4 regions of the Streptomyces sp. NBC_00637 genome follow, and region 1 is predicted to be linked to each of the others. Evidence: riboswitches for the same ligand, from Rfam matches in the RefSeq annotation. Region 1 holds a riboswitch; each other region holds the start of a gene.

Region 1 (7,343 bases):
CGGCGGCGCACCACGGTGAAGCGGTGGTCGAGGTAGACCTCCAGGAGCTCCTTGAGGCCCAGCGTGAGCGGCTGGCCGTCGACCAGGGCCACGTTGTTGATGCCGAAGGACTCCTCCATCGGGGTCAGCTTGTACAGCTGCTCCAGGACGGCCTCCGGAACGAAGCCGTTCTTGATCTCGATGACGAGACGCAGACCGTGCGCCCGGTCGGTGAGGTCCTTGACGTCGGCGATGCCCTGGATCTTCTTCGAGCCGACCAGGTCCTTGATCTTGGCGATGACCTTCTCGGGTCCGACGGCGAAGGGCAGTTCGGTGATGACCAGACCCTTGCGGCGGGCCGTGACGGTCTCCACCGCCACGGTGGCGCGGATCTTGAACGTGCCGCGGCCGTTCTCGTAGGCGTCCCGGATGCCGGAGAGGCCGACGATCCGGCCGCCGGTGGGCAGGTCGGGGCCAGGAACGAACTTCATCAGGGCGTCCAGATCCGCGCCGGGATAGCGGATCAGATGGCGGGCGGCCGCGATGACCTCGCCCAGGTTGTGCGGCGGCATGTTCGTGGCCATGCCGACCGCGATCCCGGACGAGCCGTTGACCAGGAGGTTCGGGAAGGCGGCGGGCAGCGCGACCGGCTCCTGCTCCTGGCCGTCGTAGTTGGGCGTGAAGTCGACCGTGTCCTCGTCGATCGACTCCGTCATCAGGCTCGTCGCCGCGGCCTGGCGGCATTCGGTGTACCGCATGGCGGCCGGCGGGTCGTCGTTGCCCAGCGAGCCGAAGTTGCCGTGGCCGTCGACCAGCGGCAGCCGCATGGAGAAGGGCTGGGCCATCCGCACCAGCGCGTCGTAGATCGACGCGTCGCCGTGCGGGTGCAGCTTGCCCATGACCTCGCCGACGACCCGGGCGCACTTCACATAGCCGCGCTCCGGGCGCAGGCCCATCTCGTTCATCTGGTAGACGATGCGGCGGTGCACCGGCTTGAGGCCGTCACGGGCGTCCGGCAGGGCGCGGGAGTAGATGACCGAGTACGCGTACTCGAGGAAGGAGCCCTGCATCTCGTCGACGACGTCGATGTCGAGGATGCGCTCCTCGTACGAGTCGTCGGGCGGCGGGGTCTTCGTGCTGCGGCGGGCCATCGCTGCCGGCTCCTTGCTGGGGCGTGATACGGGATCTGACGCGGACCATTGTGGACCGTGGCACTGACAGCGCGGGCGAGGACCCGGCGTCGGCCGTCCGGCCCGAACGCAGAGGCATCTCCTCCACGGCTGCCCGCAGGCTACGCGATCTCGCTCTCGGCGTATGTCGTCCGGGAACTTCGCGGACCGTCCGCACGCTTGCATACAGTGGCAGGACCGGCAGGAAAACCGCGGTTTCGACGACCGCGTCCGCGATCGGAAGGGACGTACATGCCCATGGGTCACACGGCCACAGCCCAGGCAGGCTCCGGGGGCCTGACAGCGACCGAGCACCGTCTGGCCAACGGCCTGCGCGTGGTGCTCTCGGAGGACCACCTGACCCCCGTGGCGGCGGTGTGCCTCTGGTACGACGTCGGTTCGCGCCACGAAGTCAAGGGGCGTACGGGGCTTGCTCACCTTTTCGAGCACCTGATGTTCCAGGGCTCCGGCCAGGTCAAGGGCAACGGCCACTTCGAGCTGGTCCAGGGGGCGGGTGGCTCGCTCAACGGCACCACCAGCTTCGAGCGCACGAACTACTTCGAGACCATGCCCACCCACCAGCTGGAGCTCGCCCTCTGGCTGGAGGCCGACCGCATGGGCTCGCTGCTCACCGCGCTGGACGACGAGTCGATGGAGAACCAGCGCGACGTCGTCAAGAACGAGCGCCGCCAGCGCTACGACAACGTCCCCTACGGCACGGCCTTCGAGAAGCTGACCGCCCTCGCCTACCCGGACGGCCACCCGTACCACCACACGCCGATCGGCTCGATGGCCGACCTGGACGCCGCGACCCTGGAGGACGCGCGCGCGTTCTTCCGCACGTACTACGCGCCCAACAACGCGGTCCTCTCCGTCGTCGGCGACATCGACCCGGAGCAGACCCTCGCCTGGGTCGAGAAGTACTTCGGCTCCATCCCCGGCCACGACGGCAAGCCCACGCCCCGTGACGGCGCTCTGCCCGACGTCATCGGCGGGCAGCTGCGCGAGATCGTCGAGGAGGAGGTGCCGGCCCGTGCGCTGATGGCCGCCTACCGCCTGCCCGAGGACGGCACGCGCGCGTGCGACGCCGTCGACCTCGCGCTCACCGTGCTCGGTGGCGGCGAGTCCTCCCGCCTCTACAACCGGCTCGTGCGCCGCGACCGTACGGCCGTCGCGGCCGGCTTCGGCCTGCTGCGGCTCGCCGGAGCGCCCTCCCTCGGCTGGCTGGACGTGAAGACGTCCGGCGACGTCGAGGTGCCGGTCATCGAGGCCGCGATCGACGAGGAGCTCGCCCGGTTCGCCGAGGAGGGTCCCACGGCCGAGGAAATGGAGCGCGCCCAGGCGCAGTTGGAGCGCGAGTGGCTGGACCGGCTCGGCACGGTCGCCGGCCGCGCCGACGAACTGTGCCGGTTCGCTGTCCTGTTCGGCGACCCGCAGCTCGCCCTCACCGCCGTCCAGCGCGTGCTGGACGTGACGCCCGAGGAGGTGCAGGAGATCGCCAAGGCCCGCCTGCGCCCCGACAACCGCGCGGTGCTCGTCTACGAGCCGACGCCCGCCGAAGCCCCCGCCGACCAGGACGAGAACGAGGAGGCGGCCCGGTGACCGAGCTCGCCACGATGGACTTCCACCCCCAGCCCCGGGCGGGCGAGGCCAAGCCGTGGGCGTTCCCGGCGCCCGAGCGCACCGCGCTCGCCAACGGCCTGACGGTGCTGCACTGCCACCGGCCCGGCCAGCAGGTCGTCGCCGTCGAGATCCTTCTCGACGCGCCGCTGGACGCCGAACCGGCGGGCCTCGACGGCGTCGGCACGATCATGGCGCGGGCCTTCTCCGAGGGCACCGACAAGCACTCCGCCGAGGAGTTCGCCGCCGAACTGGAGCGCTGCGGCGCCACCTTGGACGCGCACGCCGATCACCCCGGCGTCCGGCTGAGCCTCGAGGTGCCGGCCTCGCGCCTGCCCAAGGGCCTCGGTCTGCTCGCCGACGCCCTCAGGGCACCCGCCTTCGCCGACAGCGAGGTCGAGCGCCTCGTCCGCAACCGGCTGGACGAGATCCCGCACGAGCTGGCCAACCCCTCCAGGCGCGCCGCCAAGGAGCTGTCCAAGGAGCTGTTCCCGGCCACCGCGCGGATGTCGCGGCCGCGCCAGGGCACCGCGGAGACGGTCGAGAAGATCGACTCCGCCGCCGTACGCGCCTTCTACGAGCGGCACGTGCGTCCCGCCACGGCCACCGCCGTGGTCGTCGGCGACCTCACCGGCGTCGAGCTGGAGGCGCTCCTCGGCGACACCCTGGGCGCCTGGACGGGCTCCTCGGCCCAGCCGCGGCCCGTGCCGCCGGTGACCGCCGACGACAGCGGCCGGGTCGTCATCGTGGACCGACCCGGCGCCGTCCAGACGCAGTTGCTGATCGGCCGGATCGGCGCCGACCGGCACGACCGGGTGTGGCCCGCGCAGGTGCTCGGCACCTACTGCCTCGGTGGCACCCTCACCTCCCGGCTGGACCGTGTCCTGCGCGAGGAGAAGGGCTACACCTACGGGGTCCGCGCCTTCGGGCAGGTCCTGCGGTCCGCCCCGGACGGCTCGGGCGCCGCGATGCTCGCCATCAGCGGCTCGATCGACACCCCGAACACCGGTCCCGCCCTGGAGGACCTGTGGAAGGTGCTGCGCACCCTTGCCGCGGAGGGGCTGACCGACGCCGAGCGTGACGTCGCCGTGCAGAACCTGGTCGGTGTGGCGCCGCTGAAGTTCGAGACCGCCGCGGCCGTCGCCGGCACGCTGGCCGACCAGGTCGAGCAGCACCTGCCGGACGACTTCCAGGCCACGCTGTACCAGCAGCTCGCCGCCACCGGCACGGTGGAGGCCACCGCGGCGGCTGTGAACGCCTTCCCGGTGGACCGCCTGGTGACGGTCCTGGTCGGTGACGCGGCCCAGATCAAGGAGCCGGTCGAGGCCCTCGGCATCGGCGAAGTGAAGGTCGTGTCCGCCGAGTAGCTCCCGGCAACGGCACGCGCGTGTGGGGGCCCTGGTCGACGAAAGCGTCACCAGGGCCTCCGTATGTCCGAATTGATGCGGAGGTTGCCCGTCTGCCCTGTGGGATGCGCTACAAAAACCGGGATCCGTTTGAGGATTGAAACCCGCGCCGCTTAGCGTCATCCGGGCTGTTCGTCACGCAGTGCGCCGCAGCCGCGGCACCGGACAGTCATCGCCGAGTCCCCGTACGGCGCGAGCCAGGGGAGCCGGGGACCCACTTGTGCAGTCCCTGGGGTGAATCGGACGCCCGCGCGTGTACGCGAGGGGGTCCGTAGGAGACCTTCCTGCTCCGAACCCGTCAGCTAACCCGGTAGGCGAGAGGGAAGGAAAGGACACCCCCGACTTCATGGCGTTCACCTGCGCGCCCGGTAAGCACCGTCGTCCCGGCCGGATGCAGCGGACCACCGCTCGCGCGGCGGGCGTCGCGGCGCTCACCACCACCGGCGTGATGGCCACCGTCGCCTCCGCCCCGGCGTTCGCCGCCGAGCCCAGCCCCGAGCAGACCGGGCTGATCCCCGTCGTCACCGCTTCCGCCGCCGTCGCCGACGAGGTGGACGACCAGGTCGCCGTACAGAAGCAGGCGGCCTTCGAGGAGGCCGCCCGCCAGGCCGCCGCCAAGAAGGCCGTGGAGGAGCGTGAGGCACGCGTGCGTGCCGCCCGCGAGGCCGAGCGCAAGCGCCTCAACACCTTCGTGTCGCCGATCACCGGCTCCTACGTCTCCACCGCCTACCAGGCCAGCAGCTCGCTGTGGTCCTCCGGCAGCCACACCGGCATAGACTTCCACGCCGCGAGCGGCACCTCCGTGCACGCGGTCGGCTCCGGCACCGTGGTCGAGGCCGGCTGGGGCGGGTCCTACGGCAACCAGATCGTGATCAAGATGAGCGACGGGACGTACACCCAGTACGGTCACCTGTCGTCCATCGCGGTGTCGGTGGGCCAGACGGTCACCCCGGGCGAGCGGATCGGCCTGTCCGGCGCCACCGGCAACGTCACCGGCGCGCATCTGCACTTCGAGGCCCGCACCACCGCGGAGTACGGCTCGGACATCGACCCGGTCGCCTACCTCCGCCGGCACGGCGTGAACGTCTGACGACCTGCGGCGACAGATCGTCTTGCCCCGGCCTTACCGGCCGGGGCTTTCGTCGTTTACGGGGCCTTGGTGTCCAAAAAATATCCCTGGATTCCGGCCCGCCATCGGAAATCCCCGCTGATTGCAATAGAGTCACGGAACACACGTCAATCGTCGACGTTTCACGGGGATTAAGGCGGAGGTCCGTCATGCGTATTCCGGCGCACTCGGTGTGCACGGCCATTCGGGACGACATCGTCGCGGGTGTCTACGAGCGCGGCAGCCGCCTCACCGAGGAACTCCTCGCCCGCCGCTACGGCGTTTCCCGCGTCCCGGTCCGCGAGGCGCTGCGCACCCTGGAGGCCGAGGGCTTCGTCGTCACCCGGCGGCACGCGGGCGCGTGCGTCGCGGAACCGACCGAGCAGGAGGCCGCCGACCTGCTGGAGATGCGCATGCTCCTGGAGCCCCTCGGTGCCTCCCGGGCCGCCCAGCGGCGCACCGAGGCCCATCTGAAGGTGCTGCGCGGACTCGTCCGGCTGGGCCAGGAGCGGGCCAGGCGGGGGAACAGCGAGGATCTGCGCTCTCTGGGGGGCTGGTTCCACGAGACGCTCGCCCAGTCCTCCGGAAGCCATGCCCTGACGTCGATGCTCACCCAGCTGCGTCACAAGATCGCCTGGATGTACGCCGTGGAGGCCCCGGCCGACCCCGTGGAGTCCTGGGCGGAGCACGGCGCGATCGTGGACGCGGTGGCGCGCGGCGACGGCGAGCGCGCGCGGGCGATCACGGCACTGCACACCGAGCGCGCGACGCTCGCGCACCGGTTGCGCTTTTCCGGCGGCGCCGATCGCGCCGACCGTGTGAGGACTTCGCAACCTCCCGTAAACATGACGGGTCTGCGGCATTAACACGGGCGCCGTATACAAAGAGGGGATAATTCGCGGGGGATTATTTCCGCTGCCCGTGAACGGGAAATGCGAAGGGCTCGCCCGATAATTCGGACGAGCCCTTCGCGGTGTGCGGGACGCCTATGGAGCGACGAACACCACAGACATCGATCAGACGGTTTCGGGGAGCTCCTCGAGACCCTCGGCGACCAGCTTGGCCAGTCGGTCGAGGGCGGTGTCCGCGCCGTCGGCCTCGGAGGCGAGGACGATCTCCTCGCCGCCCTGGGCGCCGAGGCCGAGAACGGCCAGCATGGAGGCCGCGTTGACGGGGTTGCCGTCGGCCTTGGCGATCGTCACCGGGATACCTGCGGCCGTGGCGGCCCGGACGAAGATGGAAGCGGGGCGGGCGTGAAGGCCCTCGGCCCAGCCGACGTTGACGCGGCGCTCAGCCATGTGATGCTGCCCTTCAGTGTTCAGGTTGTCTAGACCAGTGTTCCACACGTGAAGCGTGTGAGGGAGGGGTCGCGTGGGCCCCTCCGGATGTGGTCGCCGGATCGCGGCCTCGATCCGGCTCGTTCCTCCACAGACTGCCTCGCGCCGTTGTCGTACGCGAGCCGTACTCTGGGCCCCATGCAGAGCGCGTCGGACCGGCACGAGTACCCCGCCCACTGGGAGGCCGACGTGGTGCTGCGCGACGGCGGCACCGCGCGCATCCGCCCCATCACCGTCGATGACGCCGAGCGCCTGGTCAGCTTCTACGAGCAGGTTTCGGACGAGTCGAAGTACTACCGCTTCTTCGCGCCCTACCCGCGCCTGTCCGACAAGGACGTCCACCGCTTCACGCACCACGACTTCGTGGACCGGGTGGGACTCGCGGCCACGGTCGGCGGCGAGTTCATCGCCACCGTACGCTATGACCGCATTGGTGCCGACGGCATGGCGGCCTCGGCGCCGGCCGACGAGGCCGAGGTCGCGTTCCTCGTGCAGGACGCCCACCAGGGCAGGGGCGTCGCCTCCGCGCTGCTCGAGCACATCGCGGCCGTGGCGCGCGAGCGCGACATCCGCCGTTTCGCGGCCGAGGTGCTGCCCGCCAACACCAAGATGATCAAGGTGTTCACGGACGCCGGTTACACCCAGAAGCGCAGCTTCGAGGACGGCGTCGTACACCTGGAGTTCGGCCTCGAACCCACCGAGCGCTCCGTAGCCGTGCAGCGCG
Region 2 (7,343 bases), 1.4 Mb from region 1:
ATCGCGTCCCCGCTGTACTGGTACTCGGTCTCCGGCCAGACCAAGCGCTACCTGGACCACTGGGCGGGCTGGCTGCGCACCCCCGGCCTCGGCTTCAAGGCGGCGCTCGCCGGGCACACCCTCTGGGGTGTCACGGCGCTCGCGGACGACCGGCCCGTGGTCGCCGATCCGCTCGTCGGGACGCTCAACAACTCGGCCGCGTACATGGGGATGTCCTTCGGCGGGGTGCTGCTCGGCAACGGCAGCAAGCCCGGTGACGTCCTCAAGGACACGGAGGCGCTGACGCGCGCGAAGACGTTCTTCGCGGGAGAGACGCCGGCGGCCCGCTTCCTGTACGAAACCGGCTGAGACCTACGGGGCACGCCGGCGTCGACCTCGGCGAGGTGCGCCCGACGTCCTACGCCGTGACGTCCTTCGTCGTGAAGCGTGCCCAGGCCGCCGAGCCGAAGACGGCCGCGTACAGGGCCTGGAGGCCGAGGTTCTTCTCCAGGTCGTCCCAGTAGACCGGCTCACGCATGAGGTCGGCGAAGGACAGCCAGTGGTGGGAGAAGAAGTACGGCTGCAGGGCGTGCAGTTGCGGGATCTGGTCGAGGATCTGGACCGTGATCAGCAGACCCACCGTCGTCGCCATGGCCGCGATGCCACTGCCGGTGAGGGTGGAGACGAACAGTCCGAGCGCCGCGATGCCGGTCAGGGAGGCGGCGACGACCAGGGCGATCAGCAGGGCCCGCAGCAGCCCGTCGCCGAAGCCGATCCGGGTGCCGGAGATCGTCGTCAGATCGCCCAGCGGGAAGAGCAGCGCCCCGACCGTCAGCGCCGAGACCGCGACCACCAGCGTCGCCACCAGGCAGAAGATCATGACGGTCGCGTACTTGGCCAGCAGCAGACGGGTGCGGCCGGCCGGCGCGACCAGCAGGTAGCGGAGCGTGCCCGCGTTCGCCTCGCCCGCGATCGAGTCGCCCGCGATGACGCCGATCGCCATCGGCAGGAAGAACGGCAGCGTCACGGCCAGCGCGGTGAAGACGAGGAACAGGCCGTTGTTGGTGACCTGCGAGATGAACGCCGGTCCCTCGCCGCCGCCCCCTCCCCCGCCGCGTCCGCCGGACGAGCCGTCGCTCGTCTCGATCTTCACGGCGATCCCGACCAGGACCGGCACGGCCGCCAGCACGCCCAGCAGCGCGAGGGTCCGCCAGCGTCGGAAGGTGGTCAGCAGTTCGCTGCGGAGCAGCCCGAAGGTCCAGGTCCACCGCACCGTCCGCGCCGGTGACGAGGCCTGTGTCGACGTCGGCGTCCGGCCCGATGCCTGCGTCGGTGCCGAGGTGGGTGCCGGCTCCCGGCTCCGGTCGTCCGCCGTGTCAGCCCGCGACATCGAATCCCTCCCCGGTGAGAGCCACGAACGCGTCCTCCAGGGAGGCCCGCTCGACGGCGAAGCCGCGCACCCGGACACCCGCCGTCACCAGCGCGGCGTTCAGGTCCGCGAGGTCACGGTCCGGGGGCGGGGCCTCTGCGCTCACCCGGTCCTCGCCGAGGACGACGTCGTCCGCCCCCTGCTCCTTGAGCACCCGGGCCGCGTCGGCCGGGTCCGGGGTCGTCACGACCAGCCGGCCGCGGGTCCCCGCGGCGAGGTCGGCCACCGGGCCCTGGACGAGCAGCCGGCCCTGCGCCATCACCGCCGCGTGCGTGCAGACCTGCTCGATCTCGTCGAGCAGGTGCGAGGAGAGGAAGGCGGTCGTGCCCTCCGCCGCCAGCTCCCGGATCAGGGAGCGGATCTCCCGCATGCCCTGCGGGTCCAGGCCGTTGGTCGGCTCGTCGAGGACGAGCAGCCGACGGGGCTGGAGAAGGGCGGCGGCGAGGCCCAGGCGCTGTTTCATACCGAGGGAGTACGCCTTCGCCTTCTTGCCCGCGGCGGCCGTCAGGCCCACCCGTTCGAGCGTCGCCGACACCCGCGCACGCCGGGTGCGCGGATCGGCGGTCGGGTCGGCGGCGTCGTAGCGCAGGAGGTTGTCCCGGCCGGAGAGGAAGCCGTAGAGGGCGGGACCCTCGATGAGCGTCCCGACGTGGGGCAGGACGGCGCGCGTGGCCCGCGGCATGGGTTGCCCCAGGACGCGGGCCGAGCCGGCCGTGGGTTCGATGAGTCCCATCAGCATGCGGATGGTGGTGGTCTTGCCGGAGCCGTTGGGGCCGAGGAAGCCGAAGACGCTGCCCGCCGGGACGGTCAGGTCGAGGCCGTCCACGGCGAGCTGCCCGCCGCGGTAACGCTTGGTGAGGGCGCGGGTGTGGATGACGGCGTCGTCGTCCACGGGCTCCCGTACGGGTTCCCGCACTGACTCCCCCATACGGCTTCCCCTCCGGCTTCCCGGTCTCCGGTGTCCGTGGGCCGGCCTCCGCCCCGCTTCACCCGCTCCACCACTTCATCACTTCACCGAACGGCCGCCTCGCATGCCTCGGCCGCTCGGCCGCCCGCGTTCGGCCGCTCGGCCTACTTCGCCGCGTTCGCCGCCTTCACCAGGGCGTCCTTGGTGACCGCGCCGACGTAGACCTTGCCGTCGTCCGTCATCAGGGCGTTGATCAGGCGGGTCGAGAAGACGGTGCCGGAGCCGAACTTGCCGGTCACCTTGTCGCCGAAGGAACCGAGGAAGCCGCCGAGGTCGCCGCCTGCCTCCGCGCCCGAGGGCACGCCCTCGCCCCCGGTGTCGAAGACGGCGACGGACGTCCAGCCCTCGCCGAGGACGTCGGGTCCGCCGAGGCCGCCGAAGCCGTCCTCGCCCTCGACGCCCCCGATGCCTTCGAGGTCCTTCGCGAGGTCGTCGGACTTCTCCGAGTGACCGGGGGCGCTCTTCCCGGCCTCGTCGCCCTCGGTGACCTTCGCGCCCTTGGGGGCGGTGAAGTCGAAGGTGGACGCGGCGGGCTTGGCGAAGCTGACCTGGGTGAAGCCGGCGTCCACGACGGCGGCGCCGCCGCTCGCCGGGGTCAGCGTGAACTTCAGCGGCAGGCCGGTCTTCGCGTCCACGGCCACACTGATCGCGCCGACCGTGGAACCGGACTGCTTCGGCTTGACCAGCAGCTTGTAGGCGTCACGGCCGGCGACCTGGACGGTGCCGTCGACGGTCACGGAGGTCGTGTCGTCGACCGCCTTCAGCGCGTCCTCGGTGAGCTCTCCGGGCGTGGCGGGGACGGGGGTCTCCGCCTTTCCGGAGTCCTTGCCCGAACCCTTGCCGGAGCTCTCGTCTGCGGTCGAGTGGTAGACCTCGTTGGACGCGCTGTCGTATCCCCACACGTCCTTGCCGTTGTGGACGACGCTGTACTCGGCGGCGTTCTCCAGCAGCGAGAGCTTCTGCCGGTCCGGGCCGTCGGCGGCGACGCGCAGGGTGTGCGTGCCGGCGGCGAGCTCGGTGAGCTTGGTGGACGGGTCGGCGGACGAACCGTCACCGCCCTGCCCCGCGGCCCCCGAGAGGAGCCCGCTCTCCAGTCCCCCGAGGTCGGGCAGCCCGAGATCGGTGCTGATCTTCACCGTTCCGGACAGCTGCTGCACGTCGGACGCGGCGATCTTGTCGAGGAGCTGCTGTGCGGTGATCTTCGGCAGGTCGGGGTCGCCGGAGTCGGCGAGCGCCGGGACCAGCCCGATCGTCGCCGCCGCGACACCGATCACGGTGACCGGGACGATGTACCGCGCGGCCTTGCGCCGTCCGAGGCGCAGGTCGTCGGCTTCCGCGCCGGTCGACGCCCCGCCGGTCGTGGTGTCGTCGGATGCCTTCGGTGCCATGTGTGCCTTACCTCCGTCGTCGGCGGCGGCTGGTCATCTCACGCTTGCACGTCCCCACCCCAAGCCGCCATTCTCACCCGAATCGGTGAGGAGTGGTGTTTTCCGTGGTTCCCATCTGACCAAATCAGCCATGGGTAAGCGTCAGCCCGAGGGCTCAACTCCACATACGCCTGCGGTATGACACGAGATGACGAGCCGGCATCCGACCCGTAGGGGTCCCCGGGGTCAGCCCGCCCGGTGGACCACCGCGTCGCAGAGTTCCATCAGCGCCGCCTTCGCGTCGCACTCGCGCAGCGGCGCCAGCGCGGACCGCGCTTCCTTCGCGTACCGCACGGTGTCCCGGCGGGCCTGCTCCAGCGCCGGGTGGGCCCGCAGCGCCTCCAGTGCCTCGGTGTGCCGGGCGTCGTCGGTCAGGTCGGAGTCCAGCAGCTCGCACAGGGCGATGTCCTCGGGCAGCGACAGCCGCGCCGCCCGCTCCCGCAGCCGCAGCACGGGCAGCGTGGGGACACCCTCGCGCAGGTCCGTGCCCGGCGTCTTGCCCGACTCGTGCGAGTCGGAGGCGATGTCCAGGACGTCGTCCGCCAGCTGGAAGGCGACGCCGAGGCGCTCGCCGTACTGCGTGAGCACGTCGACGACCGTATCGTCGGCGCCGGACATCATCGCCCCGAACCGGCAGGCCACCGCCACCAGTGAGCCGGTCTTGCCACCGAGCACGTCGAGGTAGTGGTCGACCGGGTCGCGCCCGTCCGTCGGCCCCGCGGTCTCCAGGATCTGTCCGGTGACCAGCCGCTCGAACGCCTCCGCCTGCACCCGCACCGCCTCCGGCCCCAGGTCGGCCAGGATGTGGGAGGCACGCGCGAAGAGGAAGTCACCCGTGAGGACGGCGACGGAGTTCCCCCAGCGGGTGTTCGCGCTGGACACCCCGCGCCGCACGTCCGCCTCGTCCATCACGTCGTCGTGGTACAGCGTGGCCAGGTGGGTCAGCTCCACCACGACGGCCGACGGCACGATGCCCGGCGCGTACGGGTCCCCGAACTGCGACGCGAGCACCACGAGCAGCGGCCGGAACCGCTTCCCGCCCGCGCGTACGAGGTGCTGGGCGGCCTCCGTGATGAAGGGGACCTCACTCTTGGTGGCCTCGAGCAAACCTTCCTCGACAGCCGCCAATCCGGCCTGGACATCGGCTTCCAGAGCCTGGTCCCGCACGCTCAGCCCGAACGGCCCGACGACGGTCACGAGGGGTCTCCTGTCTGCTGGTGTCTACCGGCGATTACGCGGTTTGTCGATAGGTCTCTGCCATCACTCAAGTCAGCGTATCCGGTCACGTTTCGATCACCGATAGCCCCCACGTCCCGCGGGCTCGAATGGACTCGCTCCGGACTCGCCCGGGGGCGCCCGGAAGGCCTCCGGAGGGCGTCCGGGGGGCGCCCCGCAGGCCAGGCACCGTCTGATCATGCCCGTTATGTTGTTGATCAGCTCATATGAGCGGACATGGAGAGAGTTTCCGGGAAGCGGGGATTCATGTCCCGGACGGGGTGCACGCCGCCCGGAACGAGCCCGGCCACCCTCTCTCCGCGTGACGACGATCACGCTTTCACCCCCCTCTCCCCCGCGACGCGTCGGGCGCGACGGCGGACTTTCCCTTTCCGCGCCCCATGGCCATTCCTTAAACGATGAGTTGGGCTTAATGCCCGATTCGACACTCTTGTGGATGCCGGTGAGTTGGCTCACTCGGCGCGAAGATCCGGTTCACCGTCGCCCTTCACCGATTCTCCGCACCCCCCAAGCAAGTTGAAGGTTTGCACCCACAAAGGATCAAGCACCCCATAGGCCACAGACCAAGGTCAATAGGGGTGATCTGTGAATCCGCTACTTGTTCCGGACATGTGCTCTCGCATACGTTCCCGACCTGTCGGGCGGAACGCCGAATCCTGCCGCCGCCCGAACACCCATCGATACCGCTCGGCAGGAGCGGGGGAACCAGGTAAGTCGCCGAAACGGATTTCCGGATGTCTTGGATATGCAAGACGTTTCGGACAGGCCGTACGGCTAGGGGTCAAGCCGCGACCGTCAGGACGCGACCGGGCAGCTCCCGCCCGAACCCGACAGCTCACCTCGCAGGCGCCGGAGAGGAAATTCGTCATGCCCGCTGCCGCTCAGCCGCGCCGCAACCGTCTCGTCCGCACGCTCGCCGTCGCCGCCACCGGCGCGGCCGTGCTCGCCCTCCCCGTCCTCGGGGCGACCACCGCCTCCGCGGCGACGCCGACCGTCTCCACGGCCACCAGCCTCGGCTACGCCAACAACCTCGACGGCTGGATCCGGGCGTCCCTCCAGGTCATGGGGCAGCACGGCATCCCGGGGACGTACAACGGCATCTACCGCAACGTCATCCGCGAGTCCTCGGGCAACCCCAACGCCATCAACCTGTGGGACTCCAACGCGGCCGCGGGCATCCCGTCCAAGGGACTGCTCCAGGTCATCGACCCGACCTTCCGCGCCTACCACGTGAACGGCACGTCGTGGGACTCGTACGACCCGGTCGCGAACATCACCGCCGCCTGCAACTACGCGGCCGCGCGCTACGGCTCGATCGACAACGTGTTCGGCGCGTACTGATCGCCCCGGCGGCGATGCCGACAGGGCTCCCGGTAGCCGGTAGTCCCTGTCCGGTAGCCGGGTAGCCGGTTACGGAAACAGTCGTTCGAGGACGACGGCCACGCCGTCGTCCTCGTTCGACGTCGTCACCTCGTCGGCCACCGCCTTCAGCTCCGGATGGGCGTTGGCCATGGCCACTCCACGAGCCGCCCAGTCGAACATGGGGATGTCGTTGGGCATGTCCCCGAAGGCGACGGTGTCCTCGGGCCGCAGCCCCAGGTGTTCGGCGGCCAGGGCCAGACCCGTCGCCTTGGTGATCCCGCAGGGCTGGAGTTCGACCGTGCCCGGCCCCGACATGGTGACCGTGGCCAGCGAGCCGACCACCGAGCGGGCCGTCGACGCCAACTCGTCGTCGGACAGCGTGGGATGGCGCAACAGCACCTTGCTGATCGGCTCGCACCACAGGTCGTCCCGCCGGCCGACCCGCAGGGCGGGCAGCGTCGGGTGCGGCATGCGGTAGCCCGGCTCGATGAGCGTCAGCCCGTCGACGCCGTCCTGGTCGACGGCCGCGTACAACTGCCCGACCTCCGCCTCGATCTTGCCGAGCGCGGTCTCGGCCAGCTCCCGGTCCAGGGTGACCGACCACAGCAGTCGGTCCGCGCCGGCGTCGTACAACTGCGCGCCCTGGCCGCACACCGCGAGCCCCCTGCTGTGCAGCCGGTCGAGCAGCGGGCGCACCCGGGGCGCGGGCCGTCCCGTCACCACCAGATGGCGTGCGCCGACGGCCGCCACCCGCGCGAGTGCGTCGAGCGACCGGTCGGAGAAGGTGTCGTCGCCGCGGAGCAGCGTCCCGTCCAGGTCGGTGGCGATGAGGGAGTACGCGGTGCGCTCGGCATATGCGGTGGGTGCGGCCATGATCAGAGAATACGGATCCCGGGCCCCCCGGGTTCGACGCGAACCGGACGACGTTCACGTCCTGTCCTGT
Region 3 (7,343 bases), 890 kb from region 1:
CGGGAGGATGAGCGGGCTCCCGACGGTTTTTGCCTCTGAGGCAAGGGATTTGCCGCAGAGGCAATATCGGCGTCCAATGGAGGCATGAACTCGCCCGAGTCCGAGAGCCCGGCGGAACCAGCCGGGGCTCTTCCCGCCGTCGCCCCCCAGCTGCGCTCCCTGCGCCGCCGGGCCGCCCTCACCCTGGAGACCGCCGCCCGCGCCGCCGGGCTGTCGCCGGCCCATCTCTCCCGGCTGGAGACCGGGCAGCGCCAGCCCTCGCTGCCGATGCTGCTCGCGCTGGCCCGCGTCTACGGTACGACGGTCTCGGAACTGCTCGGCGAGACGTCCGCCGACCGGGACGCCGTCGTCCGCGCCGCGGACATGGAGCCGACCCGCGCGGGCGGCTGGACGTACTGGCCGGCGGGCGCCTCCGGGCGCGGGATGCAGGCCCTGCGCGTCCACGTGCCCTACGGGTCTCAGGGCGACGTAGTGCGCGTACACCCCGGCGAGGAGTGGCTGCACGTCCTGCGCGGGCGGCTGCGGCTGCGCCTCGGGGACACCACCGAGCTGCTCGGGCCCGGTGACGGCGCGCACTTCGACTCGCTGACCCCGCACCGCCTCGCCGCACAGGACGCCGACGGGGTCGAACTGCTCTTCGTCCACACCCTGCTGCAGAGCCCCACGGCCACGCTGTGCCTGGGCCCGACCCCTTCGGACATCGGAGAGACGCCATGAAGGACATCGAGGAGAAGTTCCCCCGCACCCTCTGGATCCGGCTGATCATCTACATCGCGGTGGGACACGTCTTCGCGGCGTTCCTCTGGCTGCTGTTCGAGGTGGGGGCCAACCAGTAGAGCTTCCACGCCTGGTGCGGCCGGTGCGGCCGGTGCGGCCGGCATCGGCTTGCGGGCACCGCGCCGCTCACGGGCGTCCCTCGCGACGTCAGTCGAGCAGCCGGTCCCGCAGTCGCTCACGGGTCTCGGGGGAGAGGCCGAGGCCCTTCTCCAGGTAGGCGTCGACGCCGCCCCAGGTCTCCTCGATGGTCTCCACGGCCGCCGTGAGGTACTCCGCACGGGCGTCGAAGAGGGGGCTGAGCAGCTCCATCACCTCGGGGGAGTAGGCCTCGGCGGAGGTGGCGCTGCGGCGCACCCGGTAGCGGCGGTGCTTGGCGTTGGACTCCAGGTAGTCGGCGAGGATCGCCTCGCGCTCCACGCCCAGGGCGAGCAGCGTCACCGCGATGGACAGGCCCGCGCGGTCCTTGCCCGCCGCGCAGTGCATCAGGGCCGGGACGCTGTCCTCGGCGAGGGAGTGCAGCACCCGCGCGTGCTCGGCCGTCCGCTCCTTGATGATCGAGCGGTAGGAGGCGATCATCCGCCCGGCGGCCTTGCCGTCGCCGAGGATCACGCGCAGCTGGTCGATCTCGCCGTCGCGCACCATCTTCCAGAACTCGGAGCCGTCCGCCGGGTCCGACAGGGGCAGGTTCACGTTGCGCACGCCCGGCAGCTCGACGTCCGGGCCCTCCAGCTTCTGGTCCGCGGCGTTGCGGAAGTCGAAGATCGTGTGCAGGCCCAGGCCGGAGAGGAACGCGGCGTCCTCGTCGGTCGCGTGCGCGAGATGGCCGCTGCGGAACAGCACGCCGTGCCGCACCCGCCGGCCGTCGACGGTCGGCAGACCGCCCACATCCCGGAAGTTGCGGACACCGGCCAGCTCGGGCTCGGTCGACGGGATCTGCTGCGTCACGGGGGCTCCCTCCCTGTCGGTCTCCGTCGGCGCGGCTCGTGGTGGCCGACGGGCCTCCTCGACGATACGACATGGATTCCCCGGGCAACGGGTTGTCCACAGGGGGGTGCTGGGACGTCTGCCCAGGTGAAGAGTTGTCCGCGGAAAGTTGCCCGGCGGGCCGACCGCATTCGATGATGTTGGTGCTTGATCGCACCTGTTCGAATTAGTGGGGGTTTGATGCCCGAGATCGCCGACGACGGCCGCACCTGGCTCCTTTCCGGGCCGACGAGCAGCTACGCCCTCCACCTCACCGAGGCCGGCGAGCTGGTCCACCTGCACTGGGGCCCGGGCATCGCGCTCGCGGACGCCGAGGCACTCGCCGCCGTCGCGCCGTCGGAGCGCGGGGCGTCCTTCGAATCCCCGCTCGACGGCCGGGAGGAGTACCCGCTCGAGGGCGGCCCCCGCTTCGTCCGGCCCGCGCTGTCCGTGCGCACCGACGAGCGACGCGGCACCGAGTGGTGCTACGAGGACTTCGAGGCCGACGGCGACGAGCTGCGGCTGCGGTTCCGCGACGCCGGGCTGACCGTGACCCTGCACTACCGGATGCGGGGCGACGTCGTCGAGCGCTGGACGACCCTGCGCAACGACGGTGAGCGGCCGCTGGAGCTGCTGCGCGCCGACTCCGCCACCTGGACCCTGCCCGAGCGCGACGACTGGCGGCTGTCGCAGCTGCACGGCCGCTGGGCCGCCGAGTCCCGGCTCACCCGGTCCCCGCTCTCCTACGGCGAGAAGGTCATCGGCAGCCGCCGCGGCCACACCGGGCACCAGCACCTGCCCTGGGTCGCCCTGGACACCGACGCGACCGAGGAGCGCGGCGAGGTCTACGGATGTGCCCTCGGCTGGTCGGGTTCCTGGCGGATCGCCGTCGCCCAACTCCCCGACGCGCGCGTGCAGATCACCGGCGGCGCCGGGTACGACGACTCGGGCCTGCTGCGACTGGCCACGGGGGAGTCCTTCAGCACGCCCGTCTTCGCCGGCCTGTGGAGCGACGCCGGCTTCGGCGGGGCGAGCCGCGCCTGGCACGCCTACCAGCGCGCGTACGTCGTCCCGGACGCCGAGCAGGACCGGCCGGTGCTGTTCAACTCCTGGGAGGCGACGTACTTCGACATCTCCGAGGAGCAGCAGGGCACGCTCGCCCGGCGGGCCGCCGCGATCGGCGTGGAGCTCTTCGTCGTCGACGACGGCTGGTTCGGGGCGCGCACCGGCGACCACGCCGGGCTCGGCGACTGGCAGCCCAACCCCGACCGGTTCCCCAGGGGGCTGAAGCCCCTCGCCGACCAGGTCCACGCCCTCGGCATGCAGTTCGGCATCTGGGTCGAGCCCGAGATGGTCAACCCCGACAGCGACCTCTACCGGGCCCACCCCGACTGGGTGCAGTTCCAATCCGGACGAAAGCGGACGGAGTTCCGCAATCAGCTCGTCCTGAACCTCGCGCGCGAGGACGTCCAGGAGTACCTGTGGGAACAGCTCCACGGACTCCTGTCCAGCGCGCCGGTGGACTATGTGAAATGGGACTTCAACCGCTGCTTCACCGACGCGGGCTGGCCGGACGACCCCTACCCGCAGCGCCTCTGGGTCGATCACGTCCGGGCCCTGTACGCCCTGCTGGACCGGCTGCGGGCGGCCCATCCCGGGGTCGCCTTCGAATCCTGCTCCGGCGGCGGCGGACGTATCGACCTCGGGATCATGAGCCGCACCGACCAGGTGTGGACCTCCGACAACACCGATCCGCTGGACCGGCTCGACATCCAGCACGGCTTCAGCCAGATCCACCCCGCCCGGGTCATGGCGGCATGGGTCACCGACAGTCCCAACGCCCAGCTCAACGGCCGGGTCAGCTCGCTGCGCTTCCGGTTCGTCAGTGCCATGGCCGGCGTGCTCGGGGTGGGCGGGGATCTCTCCGAGTGGAGCGAGGAGGAGCTCGCCGAAGCGCGTCGATGGGTGGACCTCTACAAGGAGATCCGGCCCGTCGTGCAACAGGGCGACCTCTACCGCCTGCGGCCCCCGACGGGCGGTCTGAGCGCCGTCCAGTACCTGCGCGGTGACGAGAGCGTCGTCCTCGCCTGGCTCCAGGCGCAGCGGTTCGGTGAGGCCGCTCCGGCGCTGCGTCTGCGCGGGCTCGACCCGACGGCATCGTACGAATGCCGTGAAACGGGCGAAGTCCACCGGGGGGCGGTGCTGCTGCATCACGGGCTGCGTACCGGACTGCGGGGCGACCTTGATGCGACGGTTATCCGGCTGCGTCGTATCTGAGGTTTCTGTCCGAATTGGTTCCTTAATTCCAACTCGCTCTGGAATAAAGGAACCTGGAGAGCTGTCACGTGAGCAGCGTCATATCCGTGACCGTATGTCGTCCGTCATGTTCACGTAATTCGCATGCTTTCCAAGGGCCTTGGCGACCAACGGGCCCCCCGTCTCACGGAGTGTGACCGGGGATTCTCACAGCGGATCAAGAGAAAGGCTTCACCCGCACAACCTCTGCTTGTCCCTGTGCGTCCTGGTCGCTTACGTTCCACACCAATCCGGACGGACGCCGAATCCTGCCACCGCCCGGAGTCCGCACACTCACCCGTACATGGCAGGAGCGGGGGACCCACAGGCAGAACCGCCTGTTCCGGTCTCCGGAACAGGCTTTGGGGTAAAGCCGCGCCTCGGCGCGGCCGGGCATCTCCAGTCCGCACCCGACAGCTCACCTCGCAGGCGCCGGAGAGGAATTCGCCATGCCCGCGAAGGGTAAGCACCGCCGTCCGAAGGCCCAGCGCTTCACTCGTTCCATCGCCGTCGCCGGAACGGGCGGCGCCGCGCTCGCCCTTCCGCTCATAGGCGCCGCCGGCGCTCACGCGGCCCCCGCCCAGTCCGTCGCGCAGTCCGCCTCCCAGGCCGTTCCGGAACAGGTCGTGCAGTCCGTGCCGGTGGCGCAGAAGACGACCACCGCCACGACGGCCAAGACCTACACCGTGCGATCCGGCGACTACCTGTCGAAGATCGCCGACGAGCAGGACGTCAACGGTGGCTGGCAGAAGCTGTACCAGGACAACCGGCAGGCCGTGGGCAGCGACCCGTCGCTGATCCACCCCGGCCTGAAGCTCTCGATCGGCAAGAAGGCCGCGACCTCCGCGACCGGCGGCACCGGCTCGTCGTCCGGCTCCTCTTTGTCCTCCTCCTCGTCGAAGTCGAAGGCGTCCGGAACCACGTCGAAGTCCTCGTCCTCTTCCTCCTCCTCGAAGGCGGTCACCCAGGCCGCCGAGAGCGGCACCGGCACCTCCAGCGGTTACACGCTGCCGGTGGCGGGCGCCACCGTCGGCACCGCCTACCACACGGCCGGCAGCATGTGGTCCAGCGGCTACCACACCGGCACCGACTTCGTCGTCCCGACCGGCACCACCCTCAAGGCCGTGGGTGCGGGCACCGTCGTCTCCGCGGGCTGGGGCGGCGCGTACGGCAACCAGGTCGTCATCAAGCTCGCCGACGGCTACTACGCCCAGTACGCCCACCTGTCCCAGCTGTCCGTCTCGGCCGGCCAGACCGTGAGCGTGGGCCAGCAGGTCGGCCTCTCCGGTGCGACCGGCAACGTGACCGGCCCGCACCTGCACTTCGAGATCCGGACCACGCCGGACTACGGCTCCGACGTGGACCCGATCGCCTACCTCCGCGCGCACGGCGTCTCCGTCGGCTGACCCCCTCCGACCGCGACGACCTCCCGCCTGACACGCGGCCGAAGGCCGGACCCCGATCCCCGGGTCCGGCCTTCGGCGTGTCCGGGGTGAGCGGCTTCGGAAATGGCGCGTTCATGATCGTTCCATTGCGGTCATGTGGCGGCCCCCTTTGTCCCGTCGACAGGTGGGGCGGACTCGGGACACAGTGATCTCCATCGGCGAGCAAGCGCTTTCTGTCGTCTCTGCCGACGGCGCCGAGACCCGCCGGGATACCGAGCCGCGTCTCGGTGCCCCCGCCCATCGAAGGAGTTGGCCCCATGTCGACCACCCGCAGGACGTTCGGAGCTCTCGCCGCCGGTGCCGCGCTGGGCGCCTTCGCCCCGGCGGCCGCGGCGAGCGCCGCGAGTGCCGGGCCCCGCCGTCGCCGCCTGATCGCCCACGACGACTTCCGCCACGGCCTGCGCCAGTGGGCCGTCGAACTGGAACAGGGCGGGACGGTCACCGCCTCCCGCGGGACCCTGGAGGTCGACGTCCCCGCCGGGGCGACGATCTGGTTCAAGCGGCCGCTCACGGGACCGTACGTCCTCGAGTACGTCGCCACACCCGTCTCCGCGGGCGGGGTCCACGACCGCGTCTCCGACCTCAACAACTTCTGGAACGCCGTCGACGTGCGCTCCCCGGAAGACCTCTTCGCCACCCGGCGCGGCGGCGCCCTCGCCGAGTACGACTACCTGAAGGCGTACTACGTCGGCTACGGCGCCAACACCAACACCACGACCCGGCTGCGCCGCTACGTCGGCGAGGCGGGGGTCCGGCCGCTGGTCTACGACTACACCGAGCCGCTGCTCGTCGCGAACGAGCCGAACCACGTCCGCGTCGTCTCCGACGGCTCGGTCGTCCGCTGGTGGAACAACGGCCGGCTCGTCTTCGACTTCACCGACCCGGAGCCCTACACGGGCGGGCACTTCGCCTTTCGTACCACCTGGAGTCATTTCCGGATCAACGACTTCCGGGCGTGGTCGCTTATTCCCTGATTGGTCAACTCTTTACGGGTGTCTTATCTCACCGACCGTCAACCCCTTCCTACGATCGCGTAGGTCACATTCGAAGGTGAATGATGAACGGCTGTGGCAGACGATTCGAAGAGTGACGACAGATCAGTGATCGGGTCGTACGTGGCGGTGGGGGACAGCTTCACCGAGGGCGTCGGCGACCCCGGCCCCGACGGGGCGTTCGTCGGCTGGGCGGACCGCTTCGCGGTGCTCCTCGCCGACCGGCGACCCGAGGGCGACTTCAACTACACCAACCTCGCGGTCCGCGGGAAGCTGCTCGACCAGATCGTCGAGGACCAACTCCCCAGGGCGGTGGAACTCGCCCCGGACCTGGTCTCCTTCTGCGCGGGCGGCAACGACATCCTCCGTCCCGGCACCGACCCGGACGAGGTCGCCGAGCGTTTCGAACGCGCGATCTCGGCCCTGACCGCCGCAGCCGGCACCGTCATGGTGACGACCGGCTTCGACACCCGTGGCATCCCCGTGCTCAAGCATCTGCGCGGCAAGATCGCCACCTACAACGGGCACGTCCGTGCCGTGGCCGACCGCTACGGCTGTCCGGTGCTCGACCTGTGGTCCCTGAAGTCCATCCAGGACCGCAGGGCCTGGGACGGCGACCGGCTCCACCTCTCCCCGGAGGGGCACACGCGCGTGGCGCTGCGCGGTGGGCAGGCCCTCGGCATCGAGGTACCGGCCGACCCGGAGCAGCCGTGGCCGCTCCTCCCGCCGCGCGGCACGCTGGACGTGCGGCGCGACGACGTCCACTGGGCGCGCGAGTACCTGGTGCCGTGGATCGGGCGCCGGCTGCGCGGGGAGTCCTCCGGTGACCACGTGACCGCCAAGGGCACGCTGTCGCCGGACGACATCCGGA
Region 4 (7,343 bases), 2.4 Mb from region 1:
GTAGCGGGCCAGGCCCTCGCGGTCGGAGAACTCCAGGGACTCCTGGAGCCGCTCGGGCGAGATGTTGGAAGCCGCGATGTGCCGCACCTTGCCCGCCCGCACCAGCTCGTCGAGCGCGCCGATGATCTCCTCGACGGGCACCTCGGGCTTGTCGAAGTGCGTGTAGTAGAGGTCGATGTGGTCGGTGCCCAGGCGGCGGAGCGAGGCGTCGGCGGCTGCCTTGATGTTGTCGGCGGACAGGCCGGGGAACTCGGGGTGCTGGCTCACCTTGGTGGCGATCACGACGTCGTCGCGGTTGCCCCGGGCCTTCACCCACCTGCCGATGACGGTCTCGGACTCACCACCGCTGTTGCCGTCGATCCATGCCGAGTAGGAGTCGGCGGTGTCGACGAAGTTCCCGCCCGCGGCCGCGTAGGCGTCGAGAACGGCGAAGGAGGCCGTCTCGTCGGCGGTCCAGCCGAAGACGTTGCCGCCCAGGGAGAGCGGGAAGACCTCGAGGTCGGAGGAGCCGAGTCGGCGAAGAGCAGTCATGCTTCGTGTCAACGGACGAGGACCGTCCGCCCATTCCGGGCGTGACGCGAAGAACAGATGAACGGCCCCTGTGCACGGCGCCCGCACACCGCACAGATCGGCGGCCCCGACGCGGAGGGCGTCGGGGCTGCCGGGGTGGCTCAGGGCTGCGGGGCTGGATCAGGTGTCCGCGGGACGGGTTCCGCCCGGGGAGCGACCGAGGGGTGCCGTCGGAGGTTGCCGTTCAGGGGCGCCGGAGGGTGCCGCTCAGGGGGTGAGGCCCTTGTCGCGCAGCCAGGCGGCCGGGTCGATGCCCTCGGCGCTGCCGCCGGGGTGGACCTCGAGGTGGAGGTGGGCCCCGGTGACGTTCCCGGTCGCGCCCACCCGGCCGATGACGTCACCGGTGGCGACCTTCTGGCCGACACTGACGCTGATCGACGACTGGTGGCAGAACCAGAGCTCGGTGCCGTCGTCCAGGGTCAGGATGGTGCGGTAGCCGTAGGAACCAGCCCAGCCCGCCTCGGTGATGGTGCCGCTGTGGACGGCCTTGATGAGCGTGCCCGTCGGCGCGGCGAAGTCGAGACCCGTGTGGTAGCCGGAGGACCAGAGCGAACCGGCCTGCCCGAAGGTCGAGGTGATGGTGTACGAGGAGGTCGGCAGCGTGTACTGCTTGGCCAGCTCGGCCAGGCGCGCGGTCTCGGCCTTCGCGGCGGCTTCCTCGGCGGCCTTCTTCTTCGCGGCGGCGGCCTTGGCCTCCGCCTCCTTCTCGGCCTTGGCGGCGGCGTCCGACTCGGCCTTGGCCGCCGCGGCGAGCGCCTTGACCTCGACCTGGGACTGCTGCGACTCGGCCTGCGCCATGATCCGGCTGCGCAGCGCCTCGCCGGCGTCGGCGGCGCTCTCGTCGGTGTCGACGGCGGCTTCGGAGCCGAAGCTCGCGAGGGCCGGCGCGGCTTCCGGGGCGGGCTCGTCGTCGGAGATGAGGGAGCCCACGTTGGGCAGGTCCGGCATCGAGATGGAGACAGGCGCCTTGCCGGTGTTGGCGCTGGCCATGCCACCGGCGCTGACCGCGGCTATGACGCCGACGCCGAGAACGGTGGAGCTGCGGGCGAATCCGCCGCCGCGCTGCTTGGCGACGCGGTGCTTGCCGCGCACCGGGCGAGTGGACTCCGCGGTGGGGTTCCACTCCTCCCAAGGTCCCTCGTCGGGGCGGTAACCGCCGAAGCCGAAGGTCTCGGTGGACCCCTGGCCGGGCGCGTACGGGGCCTCGGGGGCAGGCGGGTTGGACGCCACGCGGGCGCACTCCTTTCCTTCCGTCGCCTACCGGGTTAGCTGACGGGTTCGGAGCGGGAAGGTCTCCTACGCGCGTAAACCCCTTGTGGACTCAGCGAGTTCACAACGGCTTCCGCGTGATTCACCCCATGGTGGTGGTTCCCCGGTTCCCTTGCGGGATTCGGCACGTGCCGCACGGAGCCGACTCTGGTGCCGGCTGGGACGACCGCGCTGCGTTATCGAACGTTAATAGACCCGGGGGTGCGTTTCCAAGCCGTTCCTCTTGATCAACAACATTTCTGGCCTGGACTTTTGGGCTGGCAGCGGTGAAAAACGGGCGAGTTGACCGCGCGAGGCGATGCCCCGAAAACGCTTCATCAGTCACAGGAGCTTTGATGGTGACTCAGTTGTTATGCGCAGGGCGGTCGTCCGGTCACCCGGAGTGAGGGACGCGTCGGGGAACGCACCGAAGGCCGGAACCCTTTCGGATTCCGGCCTTCGACTTATCAGTAGCGGGGACAGGATTTGAACCTGCGACCTCTGGGTTATGAGCCCAGCGAGCTACCGAGCTGCTCCACCCCGCGGCGATGAACACAACTGTACGCCATCAGCGGGACGGAAAGCACATCGGTTGATCCACGGCGCCCCGGCGGCCTCAGAGGAGGTGCCGGTTCGGCCCCTTCGCCCGCTCCTCGTACTCGGGGAGCACGAGGACGTCGACGCCCTGGGCCGTCAGCAGACCGGTGCCGTCCGCCTCCGTGACGAAGGTGTCCGGCTCGCGCCAGGCCGTGACCACCCGGCGCACTCCCGCGTCGAGGATGAGGCGGGCGCAGGGGGCCGGACGGGAGGAGCGGCGGGCGCACGGTTCGAGGCTGCTGTAGACGGTGGCCGTGGGCAGCCGGGGGTCGGCGGGGTCGAGCTTCGCGAGGGCTGCCTCCTCGGCGTGCACGACCGGGTCGCCGGCCTCGCGGGAGTGGCCGCGCGCCAGTTCGGTGCCGTCGGAGGCCACGATCACGGCGCCGACGCTGAAAGCGGTCCGCGACGGTGGACAGTCGGCCGCGAGCGCGCAGGCGAGCGCCAGCCAGTGCCGGTCGGCCGCGGCCGGCAGCGGCCCGGCGCCGGGGGCGGTGGGCTCGTAGCGGTTCAGGACGACGTCCTCGATGCGCCGGGTCTCCACCAGGCGCAGCCGTCCGCCCTGGTAGCCGCCCGGGCCGAAGAGGCGGGGCGCGGCCGGGTCGCCGACGAACAGCGGGGCGAGGACCAGCTGGAGTTCGTCGGCGAGACCCTGCCGGAGCAGCTGGGTGTGGACGGTTCCCCCGCCCTCGACCATGAGCCGCCGTACGCCGCGCACGTCGTGGAGGTGTTCGAGGAGGCGGCGCCAGTCCAGTGCGGGGCCGAGCGGGACGGCGTCCGCGGCGATACCGAGCGCGCGCACCCGCTCGGCGCCCTTGTCCGTCGTGTACACGACCTTCTCGCCACCCGTGTGCCAGAAGTTCGCCGCCGGGTCCAGTTCGCCGGAGCCGCTGACGGTGACCTTGAGGGGGTACGGCGGCAGCCCGGCGGCCACCCGGGCGGCGCGGCGCTCGGGGGAGTTCACGAGGAGCCGGGGGTTGTCGGCGCGGATGGTGCCGGCGCCGATGAGAATGGCGTCGACGGAGGCCCGTACCTCGTCGACACGGTCGAAGTCGGCGCGGCCGGAGAGGAGCAGGCGCTCGGGCGTGGTGTCGTCCAGGTAGCCGTCGAGGGAGACGGCGGCGGACAGCAGGACGTACGGGTACGGCATCGACGCGGCTCCCCGGGCTCGGTCCGACGGCGGTTGGTCGGCGTCGGAACGATGGTTGGACGACGGTTGGACGGCGGTCCGACAACGGTTCGACAGCGGCCTGGCGGCCGGACTTGGTTCAAGTTTGAAACAAACCTACACTGGGTGTATGACGACTCGCTGGCTCACCCCCGAGGAGCAACGCGCCTGGCGCGCGTTTGTCGCCGGTTACCTCCTCCTCGACGACGCGATCGACCGGCAGCTCCAGCAGGAGGCCGGCATGCCCCATCTGTACTACTCCATCCTCGCCAACCTCTCCGACCTGCCCGAACGGCGGCTGCGGATGACCGACCTCGCGGAGCGGCTGAAGATCACCCGCAGCCGGCTGACCTACGCGGTGTCCCGGCTGGAGAAGGACGGGCTGGTGCGGCGCGAGGACTGCGCGTGGGACAAGCGCGGCAGCGTCGCGGTCCTGACGGACGAGGGTATGACGGTGCTGGAGAACGTGGCGCCCGGCCATGTCGAGACGGTCCGCACGGCCCTGTTCGACCGGCTCACCCCCGAGCAGGTGGGACAGCTGGAGGAGATCTTCACGCAGGTCGCACGCGGGTTCCAGGGGGACGACGGCGGCGAGACGGCCCCGGAGGACCTCCCGTGGCGCCGACGCTCGTCACCCTGCTCCGGAACCCCGTGACCACGAGCCCCCCGTGACCGCGAATCCGTAAACCCATGGGCCCCTGAGCCGATGAGCCCATGCGCCGGTGAGCCCCCCGAGTCCGTGAGCGGCGAGCAGTGAGGGGGCATGTGGGGCATCGCAAACCAGTTGCTTCAAATTTAAAGCATGGGGTAGGGTCTCGACTCGTTGGATCTGCTTCAAATCTGAAGCACAAGGTGGCCCGGCGCCGCCTTGTCACCGTCCTCCGGACCCGGGAGCCCGCATGCCCGACACCCCCGCCGCCACCCCGCGCGCCCGCGTCCGGGTACCGCTGCGCTTCCCCGACGGCTACTCCGTCGACGCCGAACTGGTCACCTTCCACGGCCTCTCCGACGGCCAGGAGCACGTCGCCGTCGTCCTCGGCGAGCCGGCGCCCGGCGCCACCCCCCTGGTCCGGCTGCACTCCGAGTGCCTGACCGGCGACGTCTTCGGCTCCGCCCGCTGCGACTGCGGGCCCCAACTGCGCGAGGCCGTCGAGCGCATCGCCGGGACCGGCGGCGTCCTGCTCTACCTCCGCCAGGAGGGCCGCGGCATCGGCCTCTACAACAAGCTCGACGCGTACGCCCTCCAGGACCAGGGCCTGGACACCTACGAGGCGAACGCCGCGCTCGGCCTGCCCGAGGACGACCGGGACTACACGGCCGCCGCCCAGATGCTGCGCGCCCTGGGCGTCACGAGCCTGGACCTGCTGTCCAACAACCCCGACAAGGCGGACCAGTTGCGGGGCCTGGGCATCGACGTCCAGAACCGTGTCCCGACCGGCGTCTTCACGACCCCGCACAACGTCCGCTACCTGCGCGCGAAGGTCCTCCAGACCCAGCACACGCTGCCGCTCGCCGACCTCACCGAGCTGAGCGTGGGCTGACCGCCGACGCCCCGAACGGGCCGTCCAGCGCGGCCCATTGGAGCAGCATGATGGTCTTCGCGTCCGCGATCGCGCCGGAGCGGACGAGGTCGAGGGCCTCGGCGAAGGGGAGTTCGACGACGGCGATGTCCTCGCCCTCGGCCGCCACGCCCGCCGTGTCAGCGCCGGGGACGGAGGCGTCGTAGGGGGCGGCGAAGAAGGCGAGGCGCTCGGTGACCGAACCGGGGCTCATGAACGCGTCGAAGACGTGCTCGACGTCGTGCACCGCCCGTCCGGTCTCCTCGGCCGCCTCGCGGCGGATCGCCTCGCGCGGGTCGTCGCCGTCCAGCAGCCCGGCGGCCGTCTCCAGCAGCATGCCGTCCGGATGCCCGTTGACGTATGCGGGCAGCCGGAACTGCCGGGTGAGCAGGACGGTACGGCGCTCGGCGTCGTAGAGCAGGATCGTGGCGCCGTCGCCCCTGTCGTACGTCTCGCGCTGTTCGCGGCTCCAGTGGCCGTCGCTGTGCCGGTAGTCGAAGGTGGTGCGGCGCAGGACGGACCAGTCGCAGGCGAGGACCTCGACGTCCACGACGCGGACCCGGTCGTTGCCGGTGAGGTCGCGTCCGTGGCGGTCCAGTCCGGTACGGCCGCGGGGGTCGGGGACGTCGATGCCGGGGATGCCGGGAGTGCCGGGCGCGGGGGCGGGCGGGGTGTCGACGTGCTCGGTCATCGGCGGCCTTCGGGGAGGGGGTCGGTGGCGTCGGCGGTGCGGGCGTCGGGAACGTCGGCGAGGTCGGCGTAGACCGGTTTGCCCTGGGCCCGGGCCCGCTCGGCCATCCGGTCCGCACCCGGTGACGGACCGCCGACGCGCAGGACCGCGTCGCAGCGGTCCAGCAGGCGTTCGGCGACGGGGTGGAAGAGCTCGTCGAAGAGCGGGTCGCCGGGGGCGGCGCCGCCCGCCGTCTCCAGCAGGGGCAGCGCGAGCGCCTCACCGGTGACGGGCAGGTGCCCGGCGCGGAAGAGGACGAGGGCGGTCTCGTTCATGGCCCTCACGTTGGCCGCGAGCTTCGCGGGGTCGTCGCCGGTGCCCGAACGGTACGGGCCGGCGACGAGGATCATCAGCGGTTTCACGGGGTCTCCTGGGGCGGTTCGGGCCGGGGCGGGTTCAGGCCAGCCGGGTCTCGACGCCGGCGTCGCGCAGGGCGTCCAGGGTCTGCGGGCCGCCCGGATGGGTGGCGGGGTCCGCCGCGGCGGCGTCGGTGACGAAGGAGTGCACGGCGTCGAGGGGGGCGACCTGGCTGAACGCGCGCACGCCCAGCTTGGTGGCGTCGGCGACGGCGACCGTACGGGCCGCCTGGCCGAGCCCGACCTGCTTCACTGCCGCGTCCTCGAGGGAGAACTCCGACCAGCCGTGCGTGGCGTGCACCCCGCCGATCGACATCACGAACACGTCGAAGGCCAGAGACTCGAGGGTGCGCAGGGCCAGCGGTCCGACGAGGGACCGCTCACCCGGGCGGGACCGGCCGCCGACGACCAGCAGGTCGATGCCGGGCCGGTCGGCCAGCCGCAGCGCCGCCTGGAGACTGAGCACGGCGACGGTCAACGGGCCCCGCGCGGCGAGGTGTTCCGCCACGTGCACGGTCGTGGTCCCGGCGTCCAGCAGCACCCGTGACCCCGGCTCGACGAGTCCGGCGACGGCCGCGCCGAGCCGGTCCTTCGTCGCCGTCTGCCATGCCTGCCGGGCCTCGAAGCCGCCACCCTCCTCGCGCGGGCGCCCGGGGACGGCCCCACCGTGCACCCGCCGCACCAGCCCCTGCCGCTCCAGCACGTCCAGGTCCCGGCGCACGGTCATCTCCGAGACCCCGAGCCGCTGCGCGAGCTCGGCGACGGAGACCCGCGCCTGTCCTTGGTCCTGGCCGTGCCCCTGGACGAGGCGGAGGGTCAGGTCGAGACGGTCTGCGACATCCATGACGACATTTCTACCACGCCCATGTTCGAATGAACATCGATCTGTTCACTCGCCTCGTCTCCGCACACGTCAGGGGCCCCGGTGTCCTACGACACCGGGGCCCCTGAGGAATCGCACCACCGCCCGCCGGTCCTGGCGCTGCACCGGCTGCGGCACTGCGGGTACTGCCACCGCGTCGACCGCGGTTCCACTCGCGGCGTCCCCTCATCACTGCGGGCCGCCCGGCCCGGCCGTCAGTCCCGTCGCCGTCCTGCAACCACCTGGCTTCGACACT

Evidence for each region. Region 1 has a riboswitch for cyclic di-AMP ahead of OG440_RS09055 (M23 family metallopeptidase). Riboswitches for the same ligand answer to the same signal wherever they lie in the genome.
Region 2: another riboswitch for cyclic di-AMP. It lies ahead of OG440_RS15135 (transglycosylase SLT domain-containing protein); the one in region 1 lies ahead of OG440_RS09055 (M23 family metallopeptidase).
Region 3: another riboswitch for cyclic di-AMP. It lies ahead of OG440_RS05400 (peptidoglycan DD-metalloendopeptidase family protein); the one in region 1 lies ahead of OG440_RS09055 (M23 family metallopeptidase).
Region 4: another riboswitch for cyclic di-AMP. It lies ahead of OG440_RS19695 (M23 family metallopeptidase); the one in region 1 lies ahead of OG440_RS09055 (M23 family metallopeptidase).

The regions. Positions count from the first base shown of each region.
Region 1 covers NZ_CP109046.1:2,126,810-2,134,152, reverse strand. The annotation lists gene OG440_RS09070 (DNA topoisomerase (ATP-hydrolyzing) subunit A) at 1-1,130, opposite strand, end outside; gene OG440_RS09065 (M16 family metallopeptidase) at 1,401-2,750, shown strand; gene OG440_RS09060 (M16 family metallopeptidase) at 2,747-4,135, shown strand; cyclic di-AMP (ydaO/yuaA leader) riboswitch at 4,338-4,506, shown strand; gene OG440_RS09055 (M23 family metallopeptidase) at 4,521-5,264, shown strand; gene OG440_RS09050 (GntR family transcriptional regulator) at 5,453-6,148, shown strand; gene OG440_RS09045 (HPr family phosphocarrier protein) at 6,299-6,580, opposite strand; gene OG440_RS09040 (GNAT family N-acetyltransferase) at 6,758-7,343, shown strand, end outside.
Region 2 covers NZ_CP109046.1:3,492,482-3,499,824, forward strand. The annotation lists gene OG440_RS15110 (flavodoxin family protein) at 1-348, shown strand, start outside; gene OG440_RS15115 (ABC transporter permease) at 398-1,369, opposite strand; gene OG440_RS15120 (ABC transporter ATP-binding protein) at 1,356-2,336, opposite strand; gene OG440_RS15125 (LolA family protein) at 2,480-3,763, opposite strand; gene OG440_RS15130 (polyprenyl synthetase family protein) at 3,989-4,999, opposite strand; cyclic di-AMP (ydaO/yuaA leader) riboswitch at 5,676-5,902, shown strand; gene OG440_RS15135 (transglycosylase SLT domain-containing protein) at 5,906-6,379, shown strand; gene OG440_RS15140 (HAD family hydrolase) at 6,449-7,273, opposite strand.
Region 3 covers NZ_CP109046.1:1,238,426-1,245,768, reverse strand. The annotation lists gene OG440_RS05420 (helix-turn-helix domain-containing protein) at 85-717, shown strand; gene OG440_RS05415 (DUF6126 family protein) at 714-836, shown strand; gene OG440_RS05410 (tyrosine-protein phosphatase) at 925-1,722, opposite strand; gene OG440_RS05405 (alpha-galactosidase) at 1,942-4,017, shown strand; cyclic di-AMP (ydaO/yuaA leader) riboswitch at 4,286-4,480, shown strand; gene OG440_RS05400 (peptidoglycan DD-metalloendopeptidase family protein) at 4,485-5,441, shown strand; gene OG440_RS05395 (DUF6250 domain-containing protein) at 5,738-6,454, shown strand; gene OG440_RS05390 (SGNH/GDSL hydrolase family protein) at 6,581-7,343, shown strand, end outside.
Region 4 covers NZ_CP109046.1:4,476,975-4,484,317, reverse strand. The annotation lists gene OG440_RS19700 (aldo/keto reductase) at 1-531, opposite strand, end outside; gene OG440_RS19695 (M23 family metallopeptidase) at 778-1,800, opposite strand; cyclic di-AMP (ydaO/yuaA leader) riboswitch at 1,808-1,976, opposite strand; tRNA gene OG440_RS19690 (tRNA-Met) at 2,290-2,363, opposite strand; gene OG440_RS19685 (dihydrofolate reductase family protein) at 2,435-3,562, opposite strand; gene OG440_RS19680 (MarR family winged helix-turn-helix transcriptional regulator) at 3,711-4,235, shown strand; gene ribA (GTP cyclohydrolase II) at 4,480-5,121, shown strand; gene OG440_RS19670 (NUDIX domain-containing protein) at 5,099-5,830, opposite strand; gene OG440_RS19665 (DUF4406 domain-containing protein) at 5,827-6,219, opposite strand; gene OG440_RS19660 (DeoR/GlpR family DNA-binding transcription regulator) at 6,266-7,069, opposite strand.